3 regions of the Mycobacterium noviomagense genome follow, and region 3 is predicted to be linked to each of the others. Evidence: riboswitches for the same ligand, from Rfam matches in the RefSeq annotation. Region 3 holds a riboswitch; each other region holds the start of a gene.
The links. A riboswitch is a leader RNA that binds a small molecule or an ion and turns the genes downstream of it on or off. The one in region 3 is predicted to bind magnesium.
Positions count from the first base shown of each region.

Region 1: linked by a shared signal. The riboswitch ahead of G6N15_RS18825 (Rv1535 family protein) and the one ahead of G6N15_RS19955 (PE family protein) in region 3 are both predicted to bind magnesium.
Region 2: linked by a shared signal. The riboswitch ahead of G6N15_RS21465 (stealth family protein) and the one ahead of G6N15_RS19955 (PE family protein) in region 3 are both predicted to bind magnesium.

Region 1 is NZ_AP022583.1:3,952,978-3,957,094, forward strand. It holds gene G6N15_RS18820 (flavin-containing monooxygenase) at 1-935, shown strand, start outside; M-box (ykoK) riboswitch at 1,036-1,205, shown strand; gene G6N15_RS18825 (Rv1535 family protein) at 1,485-1,730, shown strand; gene G6N15_RS18830 (lipase family protein) at 1,897-2,661, opposite strand; gene G6N15_RS18835 (amino acid-binding protein) at 2,737-3,111, shown strand; gene ileS (isoleucine--tRNA ligase) at 3,341-4,117, shown strand, end outside.
Region 2 is NZ_AP022583.1:4,534,635-4,538,751, forward strand. It holds gene G6N15_RS21460 (phosphodiesterase) at 1-43, shown strand, start outside; gene G6N15_RS21465 (stealth family protein) at 86-1,585, opposite strand; M-box (ykoK) riboswitch at 1,665-1,838, opposite strand; gene G6N15_RS21470 (NADAR family protein) at 1,945-2,415, opposite strand; gene prcA (proteasome subunit alpha) at 2,513-3,259, opposite strand; gene prcB (proteasome subunit beta) at 3,256-4,117, opposite strand, start outside.
Region 3 is NZ_AP022583.1:4,223,845-4,227,961, forward strand. It holds gene G6N15_RS19950 (hypothetical protein) at 236-451, opposite strand; M-box (ykoK) riboswitch at 906-1,076, opposite strand; M-box (ykoK) riboswitch at 1,499-1,669, shown strand; gene G6N15_RS19955 (PE family protein) at 1,965-2,261, shown strand; gene G6N15_RS19960 (PPE family protein) at 2,283-3,497, shown strand; gene G6N15_RS19965 (PPE family protein) at 3,519-4,117, shown strand, end outside.

The DNA.
Region 1 (4,117 bases), 270 kb from region 3:
TGGTTGGCACCGGCTCATCCGCGGTGCAGATCGTCGGCGCCGTCACCGACACCGTGGCCGAGCTGCGCCTCTTCCAGCGCACCCCGCAATGGATCCTGCCGGTACAGAATCCGCCCATCGACGAGGCGGAGCGGGCCCGCTACCGCGCCAACCCGTCGCTGCTGAGCAAGCTGCGTGCCGAGCTGAACGCCGGCTTTGTCCAAAGTTTCGCCAACGCGGTCGTCGACGCAGACTCGCCCGCGCTCATGCAGCTGCAACAGGCAGCTTGCGCCAACCTCGAGGACAATGTGGCCGATCCCGTGCTGCGGGAGAAGTTGCGGCCCGACTACCGGGCCGGGTGTAAGCGGCTGATCATCTCGCCGAACTTCTACGAAGCCATTCAGCGGCCCAACGCCCGCCTGGTCACCGAGCCCATTGCCCGGGTCGAGCCGGATGGCGTCCGGACCCTCGACGGTGAACTGCACCGGCTTGACGTGCTCGTGCTGGCCACCGGGTTCCGGGTCGACCGCTTCCTGCGGCCGATCGACGTGGTGGGCCGCGACGGCGTGCGCCTCGACGACGTATGGGCGCAGCGGCCGTACGCGTACTTGTCGGTGTCGGTTCCGGGCTTTCCCAACCTGTTCATGCTCAACGGCCCCAACGGGCCGGTCGGCAATTTCTCGCTGATCGACGTCGCCGAGGCGCAGTTCGCCTACCTCATGCAGCTCATCGAGCTACTGGCCGACGGCCGATACCGTGCGATCAGCGCCAAACGCGCGGTCACGACCCGCTTCGAGGCCGCGCGAGCCGAGGCCGCCAAGAAGACGGTGTGGGTGACTGGTTGCCGAAGTTGGTATCTCGACGACCGCGGATTACCCGCGGTGTGGCCGTGGAGTTTCACCCGGTTCCAGGACGTCATGACACGCCCTGACCTGCGAGATTATGAGCTCGCGTGACACGTGTTCAGGTGTCGTTAACGTAAAGATACCGTCAATTCGCTGACACGCCGGTCGGGATTAAATTGACCTAATCAAGATGTTCCTGCATCATCGGATGTAAGCACCTCGTTAGGTGAGGCGGCTACACGGACATAGGCCACTGACCCTGAACGTCGAGAGACGCCCCGGGTCAGGACAGCTCTTCCCGGCTTAAGGGTTGAGCCCAAGTGGCTTCCGGGATACCGGACACGCCGTGTGGTGTCGAAGCTCTAGCGAGTGGGGTGCGGTCACCGACATTCGTCGGGCTGTACTCCTGCAGTGCACGTGGATGTTGTGCGGCTATCCGCACCTGGCGTTGCCGTGAGGAGGTGAGGGACGAATGAGTTCCAGTGAGAGTCCGGACCGATATCCGGGTCCTGTTTCGTCCCGAACCGGTCCCCGGCACGCCGCCTCCAGCTGAATCGGCTCGACGCGCGCGTTGCCTAAGAGCAGGGAACTGCTCGGAACCAGCGGGACGGAACATCAAGTCCCAACAAAAACCGCTTGATTTCCGTCTAGGAGGCAACCATGACCGCTGTTCTGTACGACGAGGTGGTGACCACCGCACCCGCCCCCCGGCTGACGGCGGCGCCGAAGCTGACCGTAGCGCCGGCGCCGGCGGACACCGCGGCGAAGAAGGTGGCGCGCGACGTCAAGTCCGACCCCTTCGGCCAGGGAGACCCGTTGGTCACCGGGGCTGCTCGTTTGCTGAGCATTCCGCTGCGTCACCTGTACGCGGCGCTGTGGCGAGTGGGACTGCTCGAGGTGGCGTAGTCCGATGACCGCCGAGCGATCCTTCTCCCCAAGCCGCTAGTTGCCAGGTCGCTGACTCTTTGGGTCGAGCGCCTGGCAACTCGCATTTTGGCTTCATTGCTTTTGAGCAGCTAGGACGCGACGCGCCGGTCATCATTGGTTGCCTCCATGATCGGCGTGTCGCGTTCTAGGCAGAAGAACGGTTTATCAGCGCGGTCAAGCCTTGGCGGTAAGCGGCCAAGCTATGGCGCCAGACGACGTCGATCGCGCCGCCGCTGTCGACATCGATCTCAGCGCCGACATGCACATACGGGGACGGCGGCACGTGCGGCACGATGTCGAGGAAGTTGACCACTCGAAAACAGCTTTCGATGGCGGCGTTAAATGCGGCCGCGAAGTCGTTGAACCCGACGCGAGGCCCGGCGAAGGTGATCAGCCGCGGCTCGATGGTGTTCGGCGGCATCTTGCGGAAGATATCCGGGGCGGCGAGCACGCTCAGCGCGGCGCCCAGGCTGTGTCCGGTGATCAGGATCTGATCGCAGTCGGCGGTTGCGGTCGCTAAGTTCGCGGCGATGCTGTCGCGGACGAGTTCGTAGACGTCTAAAAAGCCGGCTGCCACTTCTCCGAATCCGGCGATCGGCGCGTATCCGGTGGGGACGGCGTCGAAGTCGGCGAGCCAGTCGGCCAGGTCCGCGCTGCCGCGAAACGATACGAATGCGGTGTGAGTGGCGGCGTTGTGGCCCATCAGACCAAAGATGGTGTTGTCCTTCGTCATCGCCACCACCGCAGGATGTGGGTCGGTCATCGCGGTGAGTAAGGCACCGTCGGCTCGGATCAGTGCTGTCTGCACGAACCCGGTTGGCAGGGCGGGGGAACTTCCGTCCATCACGCTGTAGGCGGCCAGCGCCAACGGTAAGGCCACGTCCCGAGCGAACACTGCGTTGAATGCCACGCGCCGCAGTGTAAGAGGTGGCCCGCTGGAATCGCCGCAATACGCCCGGTTTTCGCAGTAGCGTTGAGTACCACCATGGCGACCGATCTGACGCTCTATCTCGACGACGAGCCCGGTGAGCTGGCCCGGGTCGGCGACGTGCTGGGCAAGGCGGGCGTCAACATCGCCGGCCTGTGCGCGCTGAGCAGCGGGGGCGGGCAGTCCGAGGTGCACATCCTGGTCTACGACGCCACGCCCGCGTTTGAAGCGTTGCACGACGCCGGAATCAAAATCGCCGAAGAGCAGGAAGTCATCGTTCTCGACATACAAGACCGTCCGGGTGCGCTTGCCGAGGCGATCCACAAGCTCGGCACTGCGAAGGTCAACTTGGAAACGGCCTACCTGGCCACCGAGACCCGCTTGGTGCTCGGCGCGGACAACCTGGCCGATGCGAAGGCGGCACTGGGCTGAGTGCCGATTTGGCGCCGTCCGTAGAATTGTCCCAACGGCATCGATCCGGCCATCACCGGGGAGCCTTCGGAAGAACAGCCAACCAGGCTCAGTAGAACCGAACGGGTAGGCCCGTCACAGCCGTCATCGAGCGGTCGCGCGCCAGCGCGGCAAGCGGGGTGGTACCGCGGCGCTCGCGCATCATGCGCGGCGTCGTCCCCGGCCTGACAATGGCACAGGAGACGACGCAGTGACCGAGCACAGCTATCCGAAACTGGGCAGCGGGGCACCCGATTTTCCGGCGTTGGAGCTCGAGGTCCTCGACTACTGGGCCCGCGACGACACTTTCCGCGCCAGCATCGCGCGCCGCGCCGACGCCCCCGAATACGTGTTCTACGACGGGCCGCCCTTCGCCAACGGCCTGCCGCATTACGGGCACCTGCTCACCGGCTACGTCAAGGACATCGTGCCGCGGTATCGCACCATGCGCGGCTACAAGGTGGAGCGCCGCTTCGGCTGGGACACCCACGGGCTGCCCGCCGAACTCGAGGTCGAACGCCAGCTCGGCATCACCGACAAGTCGCAGATCGACGCGATGGGCATCGCGGCGTTCAACGAAGCCTGCCGCGAATCGGTGTTGCGCTACACCGACGAATGGCAGGCCTATGTCACCCGCCAGGCCCGGTGGGTCGATTTCGACAACGACTACAAGACGCTCGATCTGCCCTACATGGAGTCGGTGATCTGGGCGTTCAAGCAGCTGTGGGACCAAGGTTTGGTCTACGAGGGCTACCGGGTGCTGCCGTATTGCTGGCGCGACGAAACCCCGTTGTCCAACCACGAACTGCGGATGGACGACGACGTCTACCAGAGTCGTCAGGACCCGGCGATCACGGTCGGATTCCGGCTTCCCGAAGGGGAATTGGCGGGTGCGTACCTGCTGGTGTGGACGACGACGCCGTGGACGCTGCCGTCCAACCAGGCGGTGGCCGTCAACCCCGACGTGACCTACGTGCAGGTTCGGGCG
Region 2 (4,117 bases), 310 kb from region 3:
CCGAATACCGCGCATCCCACCGCAATTGGCACACCGCAGGTGATTCCCAGCGGACGGGACCAACGCACCCGCCCGCTGGGTCGTCTCACTCGTCGGCGACGGCCCGCTCCCACGGTGCCGGCACTGGGAAGTAGCCTTCCAGGAACTCGCCAACCGCACGCGCTCGCTCCTCGGCGCTCACCTCGGGGAAGCTGCCGTCATTGAGGCAGAAGAAGTCGAACTTGCGCTTCCTCAGCAGTTTCGGCAGTTTCGCCAGCCCAGACCGCAAGGTGGTGTCCACGTAGAGCACCTTCGCCGCCTCGTTCTGCACCGCCCGCCCGGTCATCAACGCGTAGTAGTGATACAGCGAGTTGGTCACCGAAATGTCGGTGCTGCACCGGAAACGGCTCGCCTGAGTGCGGGCGAAGTCCTCCGCGAACTCGCGCTCGAGCTCGAACAGGACGCTCTTGCGCAACGGAGCAGCGGTGTGCTCCAGGTGACGGGTGATGATCTTGCCGAACCTCTCCCACAGCAGTTGCCGGTTGACCCGTGCGGCGTTCTCGAAGCCGCTGCGCTCGGGGTGGTTGACGCCCAACCCGATTCGGGTTCCCGCTTCGATGAACTTGGTGACCCCGCCCGGGGAGAAGAACATCGCCGGCGACAGCGTCCGCCCGAAGAACATGTCGTCGTTGGAGTACAGGAAATGCTCAGCCAGGCCAGGGATGTGGTGCAGCTGGGTCTCCACGGCGTGGCTGTTGTACACGGGCAGCGCGGAACGGTCGGTGAAGTGCTCCTCGGCACGCACGATCGTGATCTTCGGGTGCGGAGCCAGCCACTGCGGTACCGGCGAGTCGGTCGCGATGAAGATCCGGCGCACCCACGGCGCGAATGCGTGCACCGACCGCAGGGCGTACTTCAGCTCGTCGATGTGGCGGATCCGCGCGTCGGCGTCATCACCTTCCCCCACAACGTGATTCGCCATCGCCGCCGCCCGGCGCGCCCGGAACTCCGGGTCGTTGCCGTCCACCCAGGAGAACACCATGTCGATGTCGAACGTGATGTCCCCGGCGTGCGGGGTGAACATCCCGGCGATCGTCGGCCATGTCCGGCCGTGCAGTTCGACTTCTGTGTATTCAACCTCGCTGAGCGCCAAGGTCTTGCGGGTCAGCGAGTTCTCGATGGGGCAGACCGCCTGCTCGCCGTCGAACACCCAGAACTGCAGTTCGACGCCGGCCGAGGCGCCGTAACGCATGCCGGAGCGCGGGCATTCGCGCCGGCGGAATATCCGCAGCAACCGCGGGTCCGGTGACACAGAGAGCAGCCCGTCACCGAGATACACAGAGCGGCGGCCAGTGCCGTCGAGAACCTTGGCGCGCAGCGGCGCGTCCAGGCAGGCCGCCATCAAAGCGTCGGCCACCCGGGCGCGCAGGGCGATATCGACCACGAGTGCCGGGCGTCCGTCCGCGCCGCGGATGAGTAGGAACGGAATACCGGCGCGCTCCAGCTCGCCGCGGATGTACAGCAAGTCCTGCTGCATAGCCTCGTACGGAGTCAGGCGCAGCCCATCGGCTGAACCGACGACGTGGAAGTCGATCGTGCTGGTCATGGGAACACCCGCCTTCCGTACTCGATCCCGGTCACAACATGCACACAGAGGGACACCGCAGATGCGGGTCGAGCGGCGACATTGCCCTCACACGTTGAGCTTTGGCACTGGCCGACGTATGCCCGCCGAGGCGGGAAAGCCACTTGGGACCACCCCTTAAGCCGGGGAGATCTGTCCTGATCTTGGGCGTCTCTCGACGTCGTCAGATCAGTGGCCTATGTTCGTCCAGGAGCCTCGCCTAACGAGGTGCTCCCGCAAGGTAGCACCGATTTCAGCGTTCGGCAACACTGTGGCAACACTGTCCGGGCTGCGGCCAAAGCCGTTGGTGTTGTTCGGGTCCCGCGTCGCGGCCGAACCGGTCACCGATGCCGCGCCGCCAGCCGTAACCGCACGGCCATCAGGATGACACCGAGCGCGTTTCCGCCGGGGATGTCGCAATGGTCGTCACACCGGCAGGACCCCCACACCTGATCATGCCAGGTGTTTCCTTCCACCAGCAGTACGCCGTGGGTGTCCAGGAGCCGGCGAGCCAAGCCGGGGTTGTTATCGAACTTGGCGCTGACCACCTCTTCCATCGCCGCGAATTTGCCGCCGGCTTCCCAGCCCTCGACCAGCGGCGCGGCACGCCCGATCTGCTTGGCGCGTGCCGGATCATCGGTGTCACGAATGGCCGCAACCGCCGCAGGGTCGCGCGTCTTCGCCGCGGCGAAGGCATGTTCGCTGGTTGGATACAGCCAGCCCCGATGCGGGGTGGGCGCAGGTGCGAAGTTCGACAAGAACAGGTACTGCCCCGCGAAGGAGTCGATTATCGGGATATGCAGCGCGTTCATCGGGCGACCTCCGCAGCTTGCAATCCTGTCCTGTGGGCCAAGCTACGCGACCCGCCGAATACGCGTCACGCGAAGTGCGCGACGTTCAATCGGCGGGCTACTTCGACGACTTGCCGTCAGCCGAGCCAGAAGCCTCGGGTTTGGGCAGCAGCGCTTCCAGCGCCGCGCCGGTGATCCGCCGAAACGCCCGTCGCGGCCGGTTCTGGTCGAGGATCGCGACTTCCAGGGTCGACACACCCAAGGCCGGCTGGTCGCCCGAGCCGTTGCCGCTGCCCGCCCGCAGCGCCTCGACGGCGATCCGCACCGCGTCGGCCAGGTCGGCGTTTTCGGTGTAGGAATCCTTGAGCGCGTTGGCGATCGGCTCGGTTGTGCCACCCATGACGACGTAGTGCGGCTCGTCGTTGATCGACCCGTCGTAGGTGATCCGGTACAGCTCAGGGGGTTTGGATTCGCCGTAGTGCGCCACCTCGGCCACGCACAGCTCGACCTCATACGGCTTGGCCTGCTCGGTGAAGATGGTGCCCAGGGTCTGCGCGTACACGTTGGCCAGCTGTCGGCCGGTGACGTCGCGGCGGTCGTAGGCGTAGCCGCGGGTGTCGGCGAACTGGATGCCGCCGCGGCGCAGGTTGTCGAATTCGTTGAACTTACCCGCGGCCGCGAAGCCGACCCGGTCGTAGAGCTCGCTGATCTTCTGCAGCGAGCGCGACGGGTTTTCGGCGACGAACAACACACCGCCCGCGTAGGCCAGCGCCACCACGCTGCGGCCCCGGGCGATGCCCTTGCGGGCGAGCTCGCTGCGCTCGCGCATCGCCTGCTCGGGCGAAATGAAATACGGGAAGCTCACTTCTCACCCGCTTGCGCGTCCGGGCCGAAAGTGTCGGCGCGCGACCGGCTTTCGATGACCTCGCGGGCCAGCTCGGCGATGCGCTCCTCGGGCACGTCGACGGCGCCCTCGGGTCCGATGTTGACCGCCGTGGGGAAGATGCCGCGAACCAGATCCGGCCCGCCGGTGGCGGAGTCGTCGTCGGCGGCGTCGTAGAGCGCCTCCACCGCCACCCGCAGCGCCGAATCGGCGTCGGTGACCTGCGAGTAGAGCTTTTTCATCGACGATTTGGCGAAGATCGAACCCGACCCCACCGCCTGGTAGCCCTCTTCTTCGATGTTCCAGCCTCCAGCGGCGTCGAACGACACGATGCGGCCGGCCTTTTGTGGATCAGGATCGTCGATGTCGAGGCCGGCGAGCAGCGGCAGCGCGACCAACCCCTGCATGGCCGCGCCGAGGTTGCCGCGGACCATGATCGCCAGGCGGTTGACTTTGCCGTTGAAGGTGAGCGGGACGCCTTCCAACTTTTCGTAGTGTTCGAGTTCGACGGCGTAGAGCCGGGCGAACTCGACCGCGATGGCGGCAGTGCCGGCGATGCCCGTCGCGGTGTAGTCGTCGGTGATGTAGACCTTCTTGATGTCGCGCCCGGCGATCATGTTGCCCTGGGTGGATCGGCGGTCACCGGCCATGACCGCACCACCGGGGTATTTGAGCGCGACGATCGTTGTCCCATGCGGCAGCTGGTGACTGGGCGCACCGGTTCCGACGGGCTCGGGGGCGCCGGCGGAGACCGGCAATAGCTCCGGCGCCTGGCGGCGCAGGAAGTCGGCGAACGAGGACAGATCTACGGGGCTAGCGGGGACTCCGGGAAGTGCTGAA
Region 3 (4,117 bases):
TGATCTTCTCCTAGGAGTGACGCCCGGCCGGCTTGCCGTAGTCCACCTCAGTGCCCGAGCAGTCTCGGGTGCGCTTCATTAACCGCCCGTTCACCAATGGTGTACAGGCGCAGGCGAAAGACGCCCGCTGCGCTCAGACGGCAGAAGGAATGCCGCGGCCGGATTGGGACGGAACGGACTTCGAATACGGATATGGACTATCGCTCTGATTCATTTCGCCCTCACCTCCTCACGGCTAGAACACACGCTGTGTCGCAATTATCTGCAAGTCCTGACGGCCCTCGGGCAGCTTCTTGCCGATGCGGCCGCGATAGTGCGACCACGGCAGACGGTGCTCAGCCGGCGTGCCCACCATCTGGTCGAGCAGGTTCGTGGCATGTAGGGCCAGCGCGACATGATGCTGGACATGCCCTAAATCGCTGAAGGCCCGGAACATGTCGGCGCAGCTCACGTTTGGATCTGTTATCCCCGATAGGACCTCGAGTGCGTCACAAAGCGCCGCTCGGACATCCCCGCAGGCTCGGTGGATCTGGCGCTCGGGGTTAGGAGCGGGCATTTGCTTTGCCCTCGGGCCACTCGGATGTGCCTGTGTCGCAACAAAATCCATGATGTTCTCCTGGCAGCAGCCCAACCGGCTGGCACGCAGAATTCCGCCGAGGGCGAGCGAATGCCGGCGCGCTTCATCGCTCTGCGCACCGATAGCGCGCAGACGTCAGCGAAACAGCGTCCGTTAACGCTCAGGCGGCTGGAGAGATGCCGTGACCGGATCGGGACGAAACGGACTTCGAATACGAATACGGACTGTCGCTCGGACTCACTTCGCCCTCACCTCCTCACGGCCGGGGCACACGCGGGTGCCATCACGTTACACAACGGGGTGAGGCGACCTGGCGACTCGGCCAGGGGCGGCACCCCTCTCGTCTGAGCTTTGGCACTGCAAGGCGTATCCGGAAGATCCGGAAGCCACTTGGGCTCAACCCTTAAGCCGGGAGGAGCTGTCCTGACCCTGGGCGTCTCTCGACGTTCGGGGTCAGTGGCCTGTATCCCTGCAGACGCCTCACCTAGCGAGGTGCTTGCCCCTACATGCTGGCACTCACACCTGGTGCCCGTCAAACATTTGGCAAAATTCGCTCCGCCGAACTCCATGGCGCCACGGCCGAGGCGTTAATAAAACACGCAGCCGCGACATCAGACTCTGTCAACATCTTGGGTGTGGTTGCGCCGGCGCGCTTTTGGAGCGGCCCAGATGTGCTGCAGTGGCCAGACTGCCTAGCTGCGTACGTTCCTGACGAAGGCCGATCAGCCCCGATTTGTTCACGCCCGCGATGACGCGGGCCTCGGAACGCCGATGCCCGAAGCCGGCAAGCCAGCCAGTCAGCTGCGCCTGACTCGCACGAATGCCGGCACCTCGAGACCGGCGCGCGCCGTTGGTGACATATCGCACTAGGTCACGGTGTTGGGTTGACGGACGGCCTTCCGGGTGCCACGATTGCCCATGCATGCACCTCGCTAGGTGAGGCGTCTGCAGGGACACAGGCCACTGACCCCGAACGTCGAGAGACGCCCAGGGTCAGGACAGCTCCTCCCGGCTTAAGGGTTGAGCCCAAGTGGCTTCCGGATCTTCCGGATACGCCTTGCAGTGCCAAAGCTCAGACGAGAGGGGTGCCGCTCCTGGCGGAATCACCAGGCTGCCTCACCCCGATGTGCGACATGGTGGCACTCCCATGTGCCCTTGGCCCTGAGGAGGTGAGAGCGGAATGAGTCGCGGTGATAGTCCGTATCCGAGTTCGGTGACCGTTTCGTTCGGATCCGACCCCGGCATCAATCCCGTCGCCTGAATCGGCTTGCGCCGCTTCACTTAACGCGCATTCCCACCCGTTGGTGCGTATGCGTGATTTGGCGTGCTCTGACACGACTACATGCCCCTCCCGGGGTTCCCTATTGCTTGCTTGAGGAGAAGTGTCATGTCTTTTGTCACTACACAGCCGGATATGTTGGCCGCGGCAGCGAGCCAATTACAGGGACTTGGCTCGGCATTGGCCGCCCAGAACGCGGCGGTAGCAGCGCCGACGACCGGCGTGGTGCCCGCTGCTGCCGACGAGGTATCCGCCCTGACTGCAGCACAATTCGCGGCACACGGGCAGCTGTACCAGGCCGTCAGCGCCCAAGCCACGGCAATCCACGAGATGTTCGTGACGATCTTGGGGACCAGCGCCGGATCGTACGCGGCCACTGAGGCGGCGAACGCCACGGTCTTGTGAGCGCTCGGAGGTTTAACCGCAATGGATTTCGCAGCTTTGCCGCCGGAGATCAATTCGGCCAGAATGTATGCCGGTCCCGGAGCGGGCCCGATGCTGGCCGCCGCTGCTGCCTGGAACCAGCTAGCTGCCGAAATGCGCACGACAGCAGTCTCTTACGACTCGGTTATCTCTGGGCTGACTAGCGGGAGCTGGTTGGGTCCGGCATCCACGTCTATGACAGCCGCGGCCGCACCGTATGTGGCATGGATGAATACCACCGCCACGCAGGCTGAGCAGACGGCCGCCCAGGCCCAAGCGGCCGCCGCGGCCTACCAGGCCGCGTTTGCGATGACGGTGCCGCCACCGGTGATCGCAGCCAACCGTGCGCAGTTGGCGGCGCTGGTGGCAACAAACTTCCTGGGGCAGAACACCCCGGCGATTGCGGCCACCGAAGCGCACTACGCGGAGATGTGGGCTCAGGATGCGGCCGCCATGTACGGCTATGCCGCCAACTCGGCGGTCGCGACGCAGCTGGCCCCGTTCAACGTGCCGCCGCAGACGACCACCGCGAACGCGCTGGCCAGCCAGGCCGCCGCGGTCAGTCAGGCCACCGGGACCTCGGCGGCCACCAGCAGCACGTCCGCTGTCGGTAAAGCATCGACGGCTTCGGGGCTGACCTCCCTGCTGGGAGGCGCCACATCGTCGACGGACTCCACAGGCTCGTCCGGGCTGGCGGGTCTCCTGAACGGGTCGAACAACTCGGCGCTGGGAACCTTCCTGAACTCCAACTTCTTCAGCACTGCCGTAGTCAACGGATCCCTTGCGGGCGGGCCGTTCAACCCGCAGTTCCTGCTGCAGACGTTGCAGGGGTTCAGCTTCCTGAACGCCGCCAAGGATGCCGCCAACGGCGGATGGCTACCGGGGTTGGCAGACCTGTTCGATCCGGCGGCGGCCGGCCTGACGCCGGCTGGCGTGCCAGGCCTGGGTGGGGCCGGGTCGGCGGTGTCGGCCGGGCTGGGCAAGGCGGCCTCCGTGGGTGGTCTGTCGGTGCCACCGAGCTGGGCCTCGGCCGCCCCCACCAGCCCGATCGCCTCCGCGCTGGGCGGCACCCCGCTGGCTGCTCCGCCCGGCGCTCCGGTCGGTGGGCCGGGCGGCTTTGCTTCGCCGATGGGGATGACCGGCGGGCTAAGGCGCGCGATCCCGAAATACGGCTTCCGGCTTCCTCCTGTGATGGCACGTCCGCCGGCCGCCGGATAACGGACTGATGGGAAGAGTGTCATGATCGACTTTGCACTGTTGCCGCCGGAAATCAACTCGGCGAGAATGTATTCCGGTCCGGGAGCGGTCCCCATGCTGGCCGCCGCTGCTGCCTGGAATCAGCTGGCGGCTGAAATGCAATCGACTGCAGCGTCTTACAGCTCCGTGATCTCGGGGCTGACCAGCGGGAACTGGCTGGGTCCGGCGTCCACGTCGATGGCAGCCGCGGCTGCGCCCTATGTGGGGTGGATGAACACCACCGCCGTGCGGGCCGAGCAGACAGCCGCCCAGGCCCAAGCGGCCGCCGGGGCATACCAGGCCGCGTACGCGATGACGGTGCCGCCGCCGGCGATTGCGGCCAACCGTGCCCAGCTGACATCGCTGGTGGCGACCAATTACTTAGGCCAGAACACGCCGGCAATCGCAGCTACCGAGGCGGAGTACGGCGAGATGTGGGCCCAGGACGTCGCCGCGATGTACGGCTACGCCGCCAACTCGGCGGCCGCCGCCCAGCTGACCCCGTTCACCGCGCCGCAGCCGACCACCACCGCGAGCGCGGTGGTGAACCAAACCGCTGCCGTCAGCCAGGCCACGGGTACCTCGGCGGCGACGACCGCAAC